Regions from separate parts of the Streptomyces sp. NPDC007863 genome, predicted to be linked through region 2. Evidence: riboswitches for the same ligand, from Rfam matches in the RefSeq annotation. Region 2 holds a riboswitch; the other holds the start of a gene.
What was found. Region 2 has a riboswitch for S-adenosylmethionine ahead of thrC (threonine synthase). Riboswitches for the same ligand answer to the same signal wherever they lie in the genome.
Positions count from the first base shown of each region.

Region 1: linked by a shared signal. The riboswitch ahead of ABZ621_RS03620 (aminotransferase class V-fold PLP-dependent enzyme) and the one ahead of thrC (threonine synthase) in region 2 are both predicted to bind S-adenosylmethionine.

Region 1 covers NZ_JBEYEI010000002.1:218,418-223,030, forward strand. The annotation lists gene ABZ621_RS03610 (cytochrome bc complex cytochrome b subunit) at 1-1,221, shown strand, start outside; gene trpD (anthranilate phosphoribosyltransferase) at 1,352-2,416, shown strand; SAM riboswitch class IV at 2,503-2,619, shown strand; gene ABZ621_RS03620 (aminotransferase class V-fold PLP-dependent enzyme) at 2,827-4,263, shown strand; partial or broken gene ABZ621_RS03625 (glycerate kinase) at 4,277-4,613, opposite strand, start outside.
Region 2 covers NZ_JBEYEI010000016.1:120,045-124,657, forward strand. The annotation lists gene ABZ621_RS24760 (glucosyl-3-phosphoglycerate synthase) at 1-597, opposite strand, end outside; SAM riboswitch class I at 719-861, shown strand; gene thrC (threonine synthase) at 879-2,183, shown strand; gene ABZ621_RS24770 (MoaD/ThiS family protein) at 2,216-2,494, shown strand; gene ABZ621_RS24775 (cold-shock protein) at 2,909-3,112, shown strand; gene groL (chaperonin GroEL) at 3,459-4,613, shown strand, end outside.

The DNA.
Region 1 (4,613 bases), on a different contig from region 2:
GGCGCGTTCCGCAAGCCGCGTGAGATCAACTGGCTGTTCGGCTTCCTGCTGTTCTTCCTGGGCATGTTCACCGGCTTCACCGGTTACTCGCTCCCGGACGACCTGCTCTCCGGCACCGGTGTCCGCTTCATGCAGGGCGCGATCCTGTCGGTGCCGATCGTCGGCACCTACCTGTCGATGTTCCTCTTCGGCGGCGAGTTCCCCGGCGGCGACTTCGTCGCCCGGTTCTACTCGGCGCACGTGCTGCTGCTCCCCGGCATCATGCTGGGCCTGGTGGTCGCGCACCTGATCCTGGTGTTCGTCCACAAGCACACGCAGTTCGAGGGCCCCGGCCGGACGAACAAGAACGTCGTCGGCATGCCGCTGCTCCCCGTGTACATGGCGAAGGCCGGAGGCTTCTTCTTCCTGGTCTTCGGCGTCATCGCGGTGATCGCCGCGGTCGCCTCGATCAACCCGATCTGGGCGCTCGGCCCGTACCGCCCGGACCAGGTGTCCACCGGCGCCCAGCCCGACTGGTACATGGGCTTCGCCGAGGGTCTGATCCGTGTCATGCCGGGCTGGGAGATCAACCTGTGGGGCCACACGCTGGTCCTCGGCGTGATGATCCCGCTGGCGATCTTCCCGGCGGTCCTCGCGGCCATCGCGGTCTACCCGTTCATCGAGTCCTGGATCACGGGCGACAAGCGCGAGCACCACATCGCGCAGCGCCCGCGCAACGCTCCGACGCGCACCGCCTTCGGTGTCGCCTGGATCACCGCGTACATGATCATGCTCGTCGGTGGTGGAAACGACCTCTGGGCGACCCACTTCCACCTGTCGATCAACTCGATCACCTGGTTCGTGCGGATCTTCTTCTTCGTCGGCCCGGTCATCGCGTTCATCGTCACCAAGCGGATCTGCCTCGGCCTCCAGCGCCGGGACAAGGACAAGGTGCTGCACGGCCGCGAGTCCGGCATCATCAAGCGCCTGCCGCACGGTGAGTTCGTCGAGGTCCACGAGCCGCTCAGCCAGGGCGAGCTGTACAAGCTCACCGCGCACGAGCAGTACGAGCCCGCCGCGCTGCCGCCGGCCGTCGACGAGAACGGCGTCCAGCGGAAGGTCGGCGCGATGGAGAAGCTCCGGGTCAAGCTCAACAAGGGCTACTACGGCGACGACAACCAGGTCGCCAAGCCCACCCTTGAGGAGTACAAGGAGATCCAGAGCGGCCACGGCCACCACTGAGACCCTCCTGACCTCCTGATGTAGGTCGCCACGGCGAGAGCCCCGTCCATTCGATGGACGGGGCTCTTTGCCGTTCCCGCGGATCGATAGGCTGGACCCCGTATCCGACGCACGATCATCAGGAGCTGCCATGAGCGCTGTGACCCCCGCTGGAGGACCTACCACGGCGGGCCGCTCCTGGCCCGTCCTCCTGAACGGCCTCCTGGAGGGGAAGAACCTCTCCGCCGACGACACCGCCTGGGCGATGGACCTGATCATGAGCGGCGAGGCGACCGACGCCCAGATCGCCGGCTTCATGGTGGCGCTGCGGGCCAAGGGCGAGACCGTCGAGGAGATCAGCGGGCTGGTCCGGACGATGTACGCGCACGCCAACACCATCGAGGTGCCCGGACCGGCCGTCGACATCGTCGGTACCGGCGGCGACGGCGCCAAGACCGTCAACATCTCCACGATGGCCTCGATCGTCGTCGCCGGCACCGGCACGAAGGTCGTCAAGCACGGCAACCGCGCCGCCTCCTCCGCCTCCGGCTCCTCCGACGTCCTGGAGAAGCTCGGCATCAACCTCGGCCTCACCCCGGCGCGGGTCGCCGAGGTCGCCGAGGAGGCCGGCATCACCATCTGCTTCGCGGTGAAGTTCCACCCCTCTCTCCGGCACGTCGCCGCCGCCCGCGGCCAGCTCGGCATCCGCACCACCTTCAACGTGCTCGGCCCGCTCACCAACCCGGCCCGGGTCCGCGCCCAGGCCGTCGGCGTCGCCGACCCGCGGATGGCGCCGATCGTCGCCGGGGTCTTCGCCGAGCGCGGGAACTCGGCCCTGGTCTTCCGCGGCGACGACGGCCTGGACGAGCTGACCATCACCGGCACCTCCCGGGTGTGGGTGGTCCGGGACGGCGCCGTCCGCGAGGAGGTCTTCGACCCGAAGGACGCCGGCATCGACTACGCGCCCCTGGAGGCGCTGCGCGGCGCCGACGCCTCCTTCAACGCCGATGTGGCCCGCCGGCTCCTGGCCGGCGAGACCGGTCCCGTACGGGACGCGGTGCTGCTCAACGCGGCGGCGGCGCTCACCGCCCTGGAGCCCGGCGAGGGCACCCTCGCGGAGCAGCTGCGGGCCGGGATGGCGCGGGCCGCCGAGTCGATCGACTCCGGGGCCGCCCGCGCGGCCCTGGACCGCTGGATCGCCGCCAGCAACGCCTGAGCCGCCCGCCGCGGTCCGCGCGACACCCGTTCCGGAATGCGGACGGGGTTGCGCGGACCGCGAGCGGTGGCATACGTTCGGCGACAGGTCATGAGTGACAGCCCTCAAGCCCCGGCTGGCTGTCCGGCAACCCTCCGTCCGTGGCGGGGTGCCCCGGGTGAAGACCAGGCCGTGGACAGCAAGGTCCTCGGCAAGCGCGGACCCCTGCGCCATCCCTGGGGTCCTGGTCCTCGAGGGAGCGGTCTCGTGAGCAAGCGAATGCGTTAGGGCCTCCGGCCCCTTCTTCCCACCCTCCGTACGGCCCCCTCGCGTCGCCGTGCGTCGAGGTCGACACCCGTATGCGGTACGCCGGTTCGCGTCGCCCTGCGGGTCCTTCACGCCACTCGCCTGTACCGCCGGGAGATACCGCCATGTCCGCATGCCCGAACACCGCCGCCGACACCGCCTCCGCCTCCGTCGAGACCTCCGCCTCCGTCGAGACCTCCTCCTCCGCCGAGTCCGCCGACGCCTGCTGCACCGGGCCGCTGCCCGTGCTCGGCCGGGACGTCACCGTCCCGCTCGTCACCGGCGGCGAGGTGACCTACGCGGCCCTCGACTACGCGGCCAGCGCCCCCGCCCTCCAGCGCGTCTGGGACGACGTCGCCGCCTACGCCCCGTACTACGGCAGCGTGCACCGGGGCGCCGGCTACCTCTCCCAGCTCTCCACCGACCTCTTCGAGCAGAGCCGCGCCACCGTCGCCGCCTTCCTCGACTGCCGCGACGGCGACCAGGTCGTCTTCACCCGCTCCACCACCGACTCGCTCAACCTGCTCGCCCAGGCCGTCCCCGCCGACTGCCAGGTCTTCGTCTTCGAGACCGAGCACCACGCCTCCCTGCTGCCCTGGCGCGACGCCCAGGTGACGTACCTCAACGCCCCGCGCACCCCCGCCCAGGCCGTCGAGACCCTGGAGCGGGCCCTCGCCGACCGCGACCCCTACGGCCCGGCCCTGGTCTGCGTCACCGGCGCCTCCAACGTGACCGGCGAGCTGTGGCCGGTGCGCGAACTCGCCGCCGCCGCCCACGCGCACGGCGCCCGGATCGTCCTCGACGCCGCCCAGCTCGCCCCCCACCACCCGGTCTCCGTGAAGGACCTGGACGTCGACTGGGTCGCCTTCTCCGGACACAAGCTGTACGCGCCCTTCGGCTCCGGCGTCCTCGCGGGCCGCGCCGACTGGCTCCAGGCCGCCGAGCCGTACCTGGCCGGCGGCGGCGCCTCCCGCACGGTGGCCCGCCGGGCCGACGGCGGCGTGGACGTCGAGTGGCACACCACCGCCGCCCGCCACGAGGCCGGCTCCCCGAACGTCATCGGCGTCTACTCCATCGCCTCCGCCTGCAAGGCGCTCACCGAGGCCGGCTTCGACACCCTCGTCGCCCGCGAGCAGCACCTCATCGACACCGTCCGCGCCGGGCTCGCCGAGGTCCCCGAGGTCCGCGTCCTCTCCCTCTTCGGCGACGACGCGCCGCGCGTCGGCGTCATCTCCTTCGTGGTCGAGGGCTGGAACAGCTCCCACTTCGCCGCCGCCCTCTCCGCCGAGTACGGCATCGGCGTCCGCGACGGCCTGTTCTGCGCCCACCCGCTGGTGCGCACCCTCCTCGGCTCCGACCCGCAGGACCCGGGCGAGTGCGGCGCCCCCGAGCCGGCCGCGCCGGGGGAGCGTTCCCTCAACGCCATCCGGGTCAGCTTCGGCGCCGGCACGCCGGACGAGCACGTCGAGCGTTTCGTCGGCGCCGTGAAGGAGCTCGTCCGCGACGGCGCCCAGTGGAAGTACCGCACGGAGGACGGCCGCTGCGTGCCCGACCGCGGCTGACCCGGCCGGCTCAGGCCGCCAGCCGGGTGCCCAACAGGACCATGCGCAGGGCGCGTTCGGCCGCGTCCGCCAGGAACTCGGCCCCCCGGTCCAGGGCTTCGGTCAGGGCCACCGGGGCCGGCAGGATCGAGCCGTACGCGTCGACCCCCGCCGCCCGCACCTCGTGGGCGCCCTGGCCGAGCGTCCCGGCCAGGGCGAGCACCGGCACCCCGTGGGCCCTGGCCCGGCGCGCCACCTCGGCCGGGACCTTGCCCCGCACGGTCTGACCGTCCAGGGCGCCCTCCGCGGTGATCACCAGGTCGGCGCGGGCCAGCCGGGCGTCCAGGTCGACGTGGTCGAGCAGCACCTCG
Region 2 (4,613 bases):
CGCGTACTCGCCGCCCAGCGGCTGCACGAAGCCGGCGAGGCGCGGCCAGTGCAGGTTGAGCAGCGGGCGCGCCACCAGTTCCGTCACGCGGCCGCCCTGACCAGGGGTGTCTCCGAAGGGGCGGTCGTACATCGCCTTCACGAAGTCGACGTCCGGGTCGGTGAGGAGCGGGCCCACGATCCCCGTGACGAAGTCCGCCGAGAAGTCCCTCAGGTCCGCGTCGACGAAGCACACCACGTCCCCGCCGGTCACCATGAGTGAGCGCCACAGGACCTCGCCCTTGCCCGGCACCGCCGGTATGCGGGGGAGGATGTCGTCGCGGGCGACGACGCGCGCGCCGGCCGCCGCCGCGACCTCGGCGGTGCGGTCGGTGGAGCCCGAGTCGATCACCACCAGCTCGTCGACGAGCGGCACCGCCTCGGTCATCAGCTCGCGCCGGATCACGCCGACGATGTCCCCGACCGTCGCCTCCTCGTTCAGCGCGGGCAGCACCACGCTGACCGTCGTCCCCCGCTTGGCGGCGAGCACCCGCTCCAGGGGGCGGTCGGACACGGACCAGGACCGCCGGGTCAGCCAGCGCTCCACTTCTTCCAGCAACGTGATCTCCATCTCGCGGATCGGACGACCGTCTCCACCTTCGAAGCCTTCGGTTACAGTCTTGAACAACGCGGAGGCCCGATGCATGTCGGGGTCCCGCCCGCGTCTCACAATCGAATACCGCTCATCCAGAGGGGCAGAGGGATACGGCCCGTTGAAGCCCCGGCAACCCTCCAGTCGGTTTGTCTTGCGCCAGCGAGGCCCCCGGCTAGGGAAGGTGCCAAATCCGTCTCATGGCGAAATGCGTCATGAGGAAGATGAGGAGAAAGGGCCTCCCCTCCATGGCTGTACAGACCTCCGCACCTGCCGCCGCCGACACCACCGGCACCACCGTCGATCTCGGTCCCGCGTCCGGGCTTTCCTGTCGCGAATGCGGCGAGGTCTTCGCCCTCGGCCCGATCTTCGCCTGCGAGCTCTGCTTCGGCCCCCTCGAAGTGGCCTACGAACTGCCGCTCGGCGACCCGGAGGAGCTGCGGAAGCGGATCGAGGCCGGCCCCGCGAACATCTGGCGGTACGCGCCCCTGCTGCCCGTCCCGGCCGACGTCGCCGAGAAGCCGAACCTGAACCCCGGCTGGACCCCGCTCGTCAAGGCCGACAACCTCGCCCGCGAGCTCGGCGTCGCCCCCGGCAAGCTCTTCGTCAAGGACGACTCCGGCAACCCGACCCACTCCTTCAAGGACCGGGTCGTCGCCCAGGCCATCGAGGCCGCCCGCGCCTTCGGCTTCACCACCCTCTCCTGCTCCTCCACCGGCAACCTCGCCGGCGCCGTCGGCGCCGCCGCCGCCCGCGCCGGCTTCCGCTCCTGCGTCTTCATCCCGCACGACCTGGAGCAGGGCAAGGTCGTCATGGCCGGCGTGTACGGCGGTGACCTCGTCGCCATCGAGGGCAACTACGACGACGTCAACCGCTTCTGCTCGGAGCTCATCGGCGACCCGCTCGGCGAGGGCTGGGGCTTCGTGAACGTCAACCTCCGCCCGTACTACGGCGAGGGCTCCAAGACGCTCGCGTACGAGATCTGCGAGCAGCTCGGCTGGGTCATCCCCGACCAGCTGGTCATCCCGATCGCCTCCGGCTCCCAGCTCACCAAGATCGACAAGGGGCTCCAGGAGCTCGTCAAGCTGGGCCTCGTCGAGGACAAGCCGTACAAGATCTTCGGCGCCCAGGCCGAGGGCTGCTCCCCGGTGTCGGCGGCCTTCAAGGCCGGCCACGACGTCGTGCGGCCCCAGAAGCCGAACACCATCGCCAAGTCCCTGGCGATCGGCAACCCGGCCGACGGCCCGTACGTCCTCGACATCGCCCGCCGCACCGGCGGCGCGGTGGAGGACGTGAACGACGAGCAGGTCGTGGACGCGATCAAGCTGCTCGCCCGGACCGAGGGCATCTTCGCCGAGACGGCCGGCGGCGTGACCGTCGGCGTGGCGCGCAAGCTCGTCGAGGCCGGCGTCATCGACCCGAACCTCACCACCGTCGTCCTCAACACCGGTGACGGGCTCAAGACCCTGGACGCCGTTGCCGACAGTTCTCAGGCGACCGCCACCATCCGCCCGAGCCTGGACGCGTTCCGCGACGCGGGCCTGGCCCACTGACACCCGCCGACACCCGTACGGAGAGCATCGACATGGCCGTGAACGTCCGCATCCCCACCATCCTCCGCACCTACACCGGCGGCCAGGCCGAGGTCCCGGCCGAGGGCGGCACCCTCGCCGAGGTCATCGCCGACCTGGAGAAGAACCACACGGGCATCGCCGCCCGCGTCCTGGACGACCAGGGCAAGCTGCGCCGCTTCGTGAACGTCTATGTGAACGACGACGACGTCCGCTTCGAGCAGGGCCTGGAGACCGCCACGCCGGACGGCGCGGGCGTCTCGATCATCCCGGCCGTCGCCGGCGGCTGCTGATCCTTACCTGTTGGTAGCTTTCGCTACAGAATTGCCCCTTCCGCGAGAGAAAGCGGAGGGGGCAATTCTGCATGGTTGAGCGCGATAGAGTTGGGGAAGCCCCCTCCGCCGCGCATGCCGGGCGCATATGAGAGTGGCCGCGGACCTGACGAGAACGGGCCAAGAAGCGGCCGAAAAGCATAGGCACTCTGCCCCTTATGCCGCTTTCGCCCGGCCCGAGTTGCCCGGCAATTCATGGATTTCTCCCCGATTCCCCTTTCCGCGCCTTCCAGAATTCCCGGTGGATTGCCCTGTTGCAGAGGGCAGTTGGACAGATACATTCAGCCGCGGTCGACGCGTTCCGGCGCAGGTTCTGACCCGGGTCCGTGAAGTGCGGATCCGCGCAAGGGCCAGTAAGTAATAGGGGAGTTAGGCATGGCTCAGGGCACCGTCAAGTGGTTCAACGCGGAGAAGGGCTACGGCTTCATCGCGGTCGACGGTGGTGCGGATGTTTTCGTCCACTACAGCGCCATCCAGATGGATGGGTACCGCAGCCTCGAAGAGGGCCAGCGAGTCGAGTTCGAGATCTCGCAGGGTCAGAAGGGTCCGCAGGCGGACATGGTCAAGGTGACCGCCTGAGGCGCGGCGCGATCGGCCACCGACGTCTCGTCGTCGAGGGGCCCGCATCCCCTGGGATGCGGGCCCCTCACGCGTTCCCGGACGCCGGTGGGGCGCCTCGCGCGCGCCTCCCGCGCGCGGATGGCGTCGAGGTGCCCGATCCACGAGAGTCGCTTGCACTCGCATGGGTCGAGTGCTAATCATTGGCGTTAGCACTCGGAAGGTGAGAGTGCTACGAGGACTGGGCATGACGAGGCCGCCGACCCGGGTGGGGCAAGGAACCACACGGTGCGCGGAGGCCGTCCGTCGCGGGCGTCGGCGCGGTCCTGGAGCGTTATCCACCCCATGTCCGGGAGGACCACTTCACATGGCCAAGATCATCGCGTTCGACGAGGAGGCCCGGCGCGGTCTCGAGCGCGGCATGAACCAGCTCGCTGACGCCGTCAAGGTCACCCTCGGCCCCAAGGGCCGTAACGTCGTCCTCGAGAAGAAGTGGGGCGCCCCCACGATCACCAACGATGGTGTCTCCATCGCCAAGGAGATCGAGCTCGAGGACCCGTACGAGAAGATCGGCGCCGAGCTGGTCAAGGAAGTCGCCAAGAAGACGGACGACGTCGCCGGCGACGGTACGACCACCGCCACCGTCCTCGCCCAGGCGCTCGTCCGCGAGGGCCTCCGCAACGTCGCCGCCGGTGCCAACCCGATGGCCCTCAAGCGCGGCATCGAGAAGGCCGTCGAGGCCGTCTCCGGCGCCCTGCTCGACCAGGCGAAGGAGGTCGAGACGAAGGAGCAGATCGCCTCCACCGCCTCCATCTCCGCCGCCGACACCCAGATCGGCGAGCTCATCGCCGAGGCGATGGACAAGGTCGGCAAGGAAGGCGTCATCACGGTCGAGGAGTCCCAGACCTTCGGTCTGGAGCTCGAGCTCACCGAGGGCATGCGCTTCGACAAGGGCTACATCTCGGCGTACTTCGCCACCGACATGGAGCGCATGGAGGCCTCGCTCGAGGACCCCTACCTCCTCATCGTCAACTCCAAGATCTCCTCGGTGAAGGACCTCCTCCCGCTCCTGGAGAAGGTCATGCAGTCGGGCAAGCCGCTGCTGATCATCGCCGAGGACGTCGAGGGCGAGGCCCTGTCGACCCTGGTCGTCAACAAGATCCGCGGCACCTTCCGCTCCGTCGCGGTCAAGGCCCCGGGCTTCGGCGACCGCCGCAAGGCCATGCTCCAGGACATCGCCATCCTCACCGGCGGCACGGTCATCTCCGAGGAGGTCGGCCTCAAGCTGGAGTCGGCCGGTCTCGACCTCCTGGGCCGCGCCCGCAAGGTCGTCATCACCAAGGACGAGACCACCATCGTCGACGGTGCCGGTGACAGCGAGCAGGTCGCGGGCCGCGTGAACCAGATCCGCGCCGAGATCGAGAACAGCGACTCCGACTACGACCGCGAGAAGCTCCAGGAGCGCCTCGCGAAGCTCGCCGGCGGCGTGGCGGTCATCAAGGCCGGTGCCGCGACCGAGGTC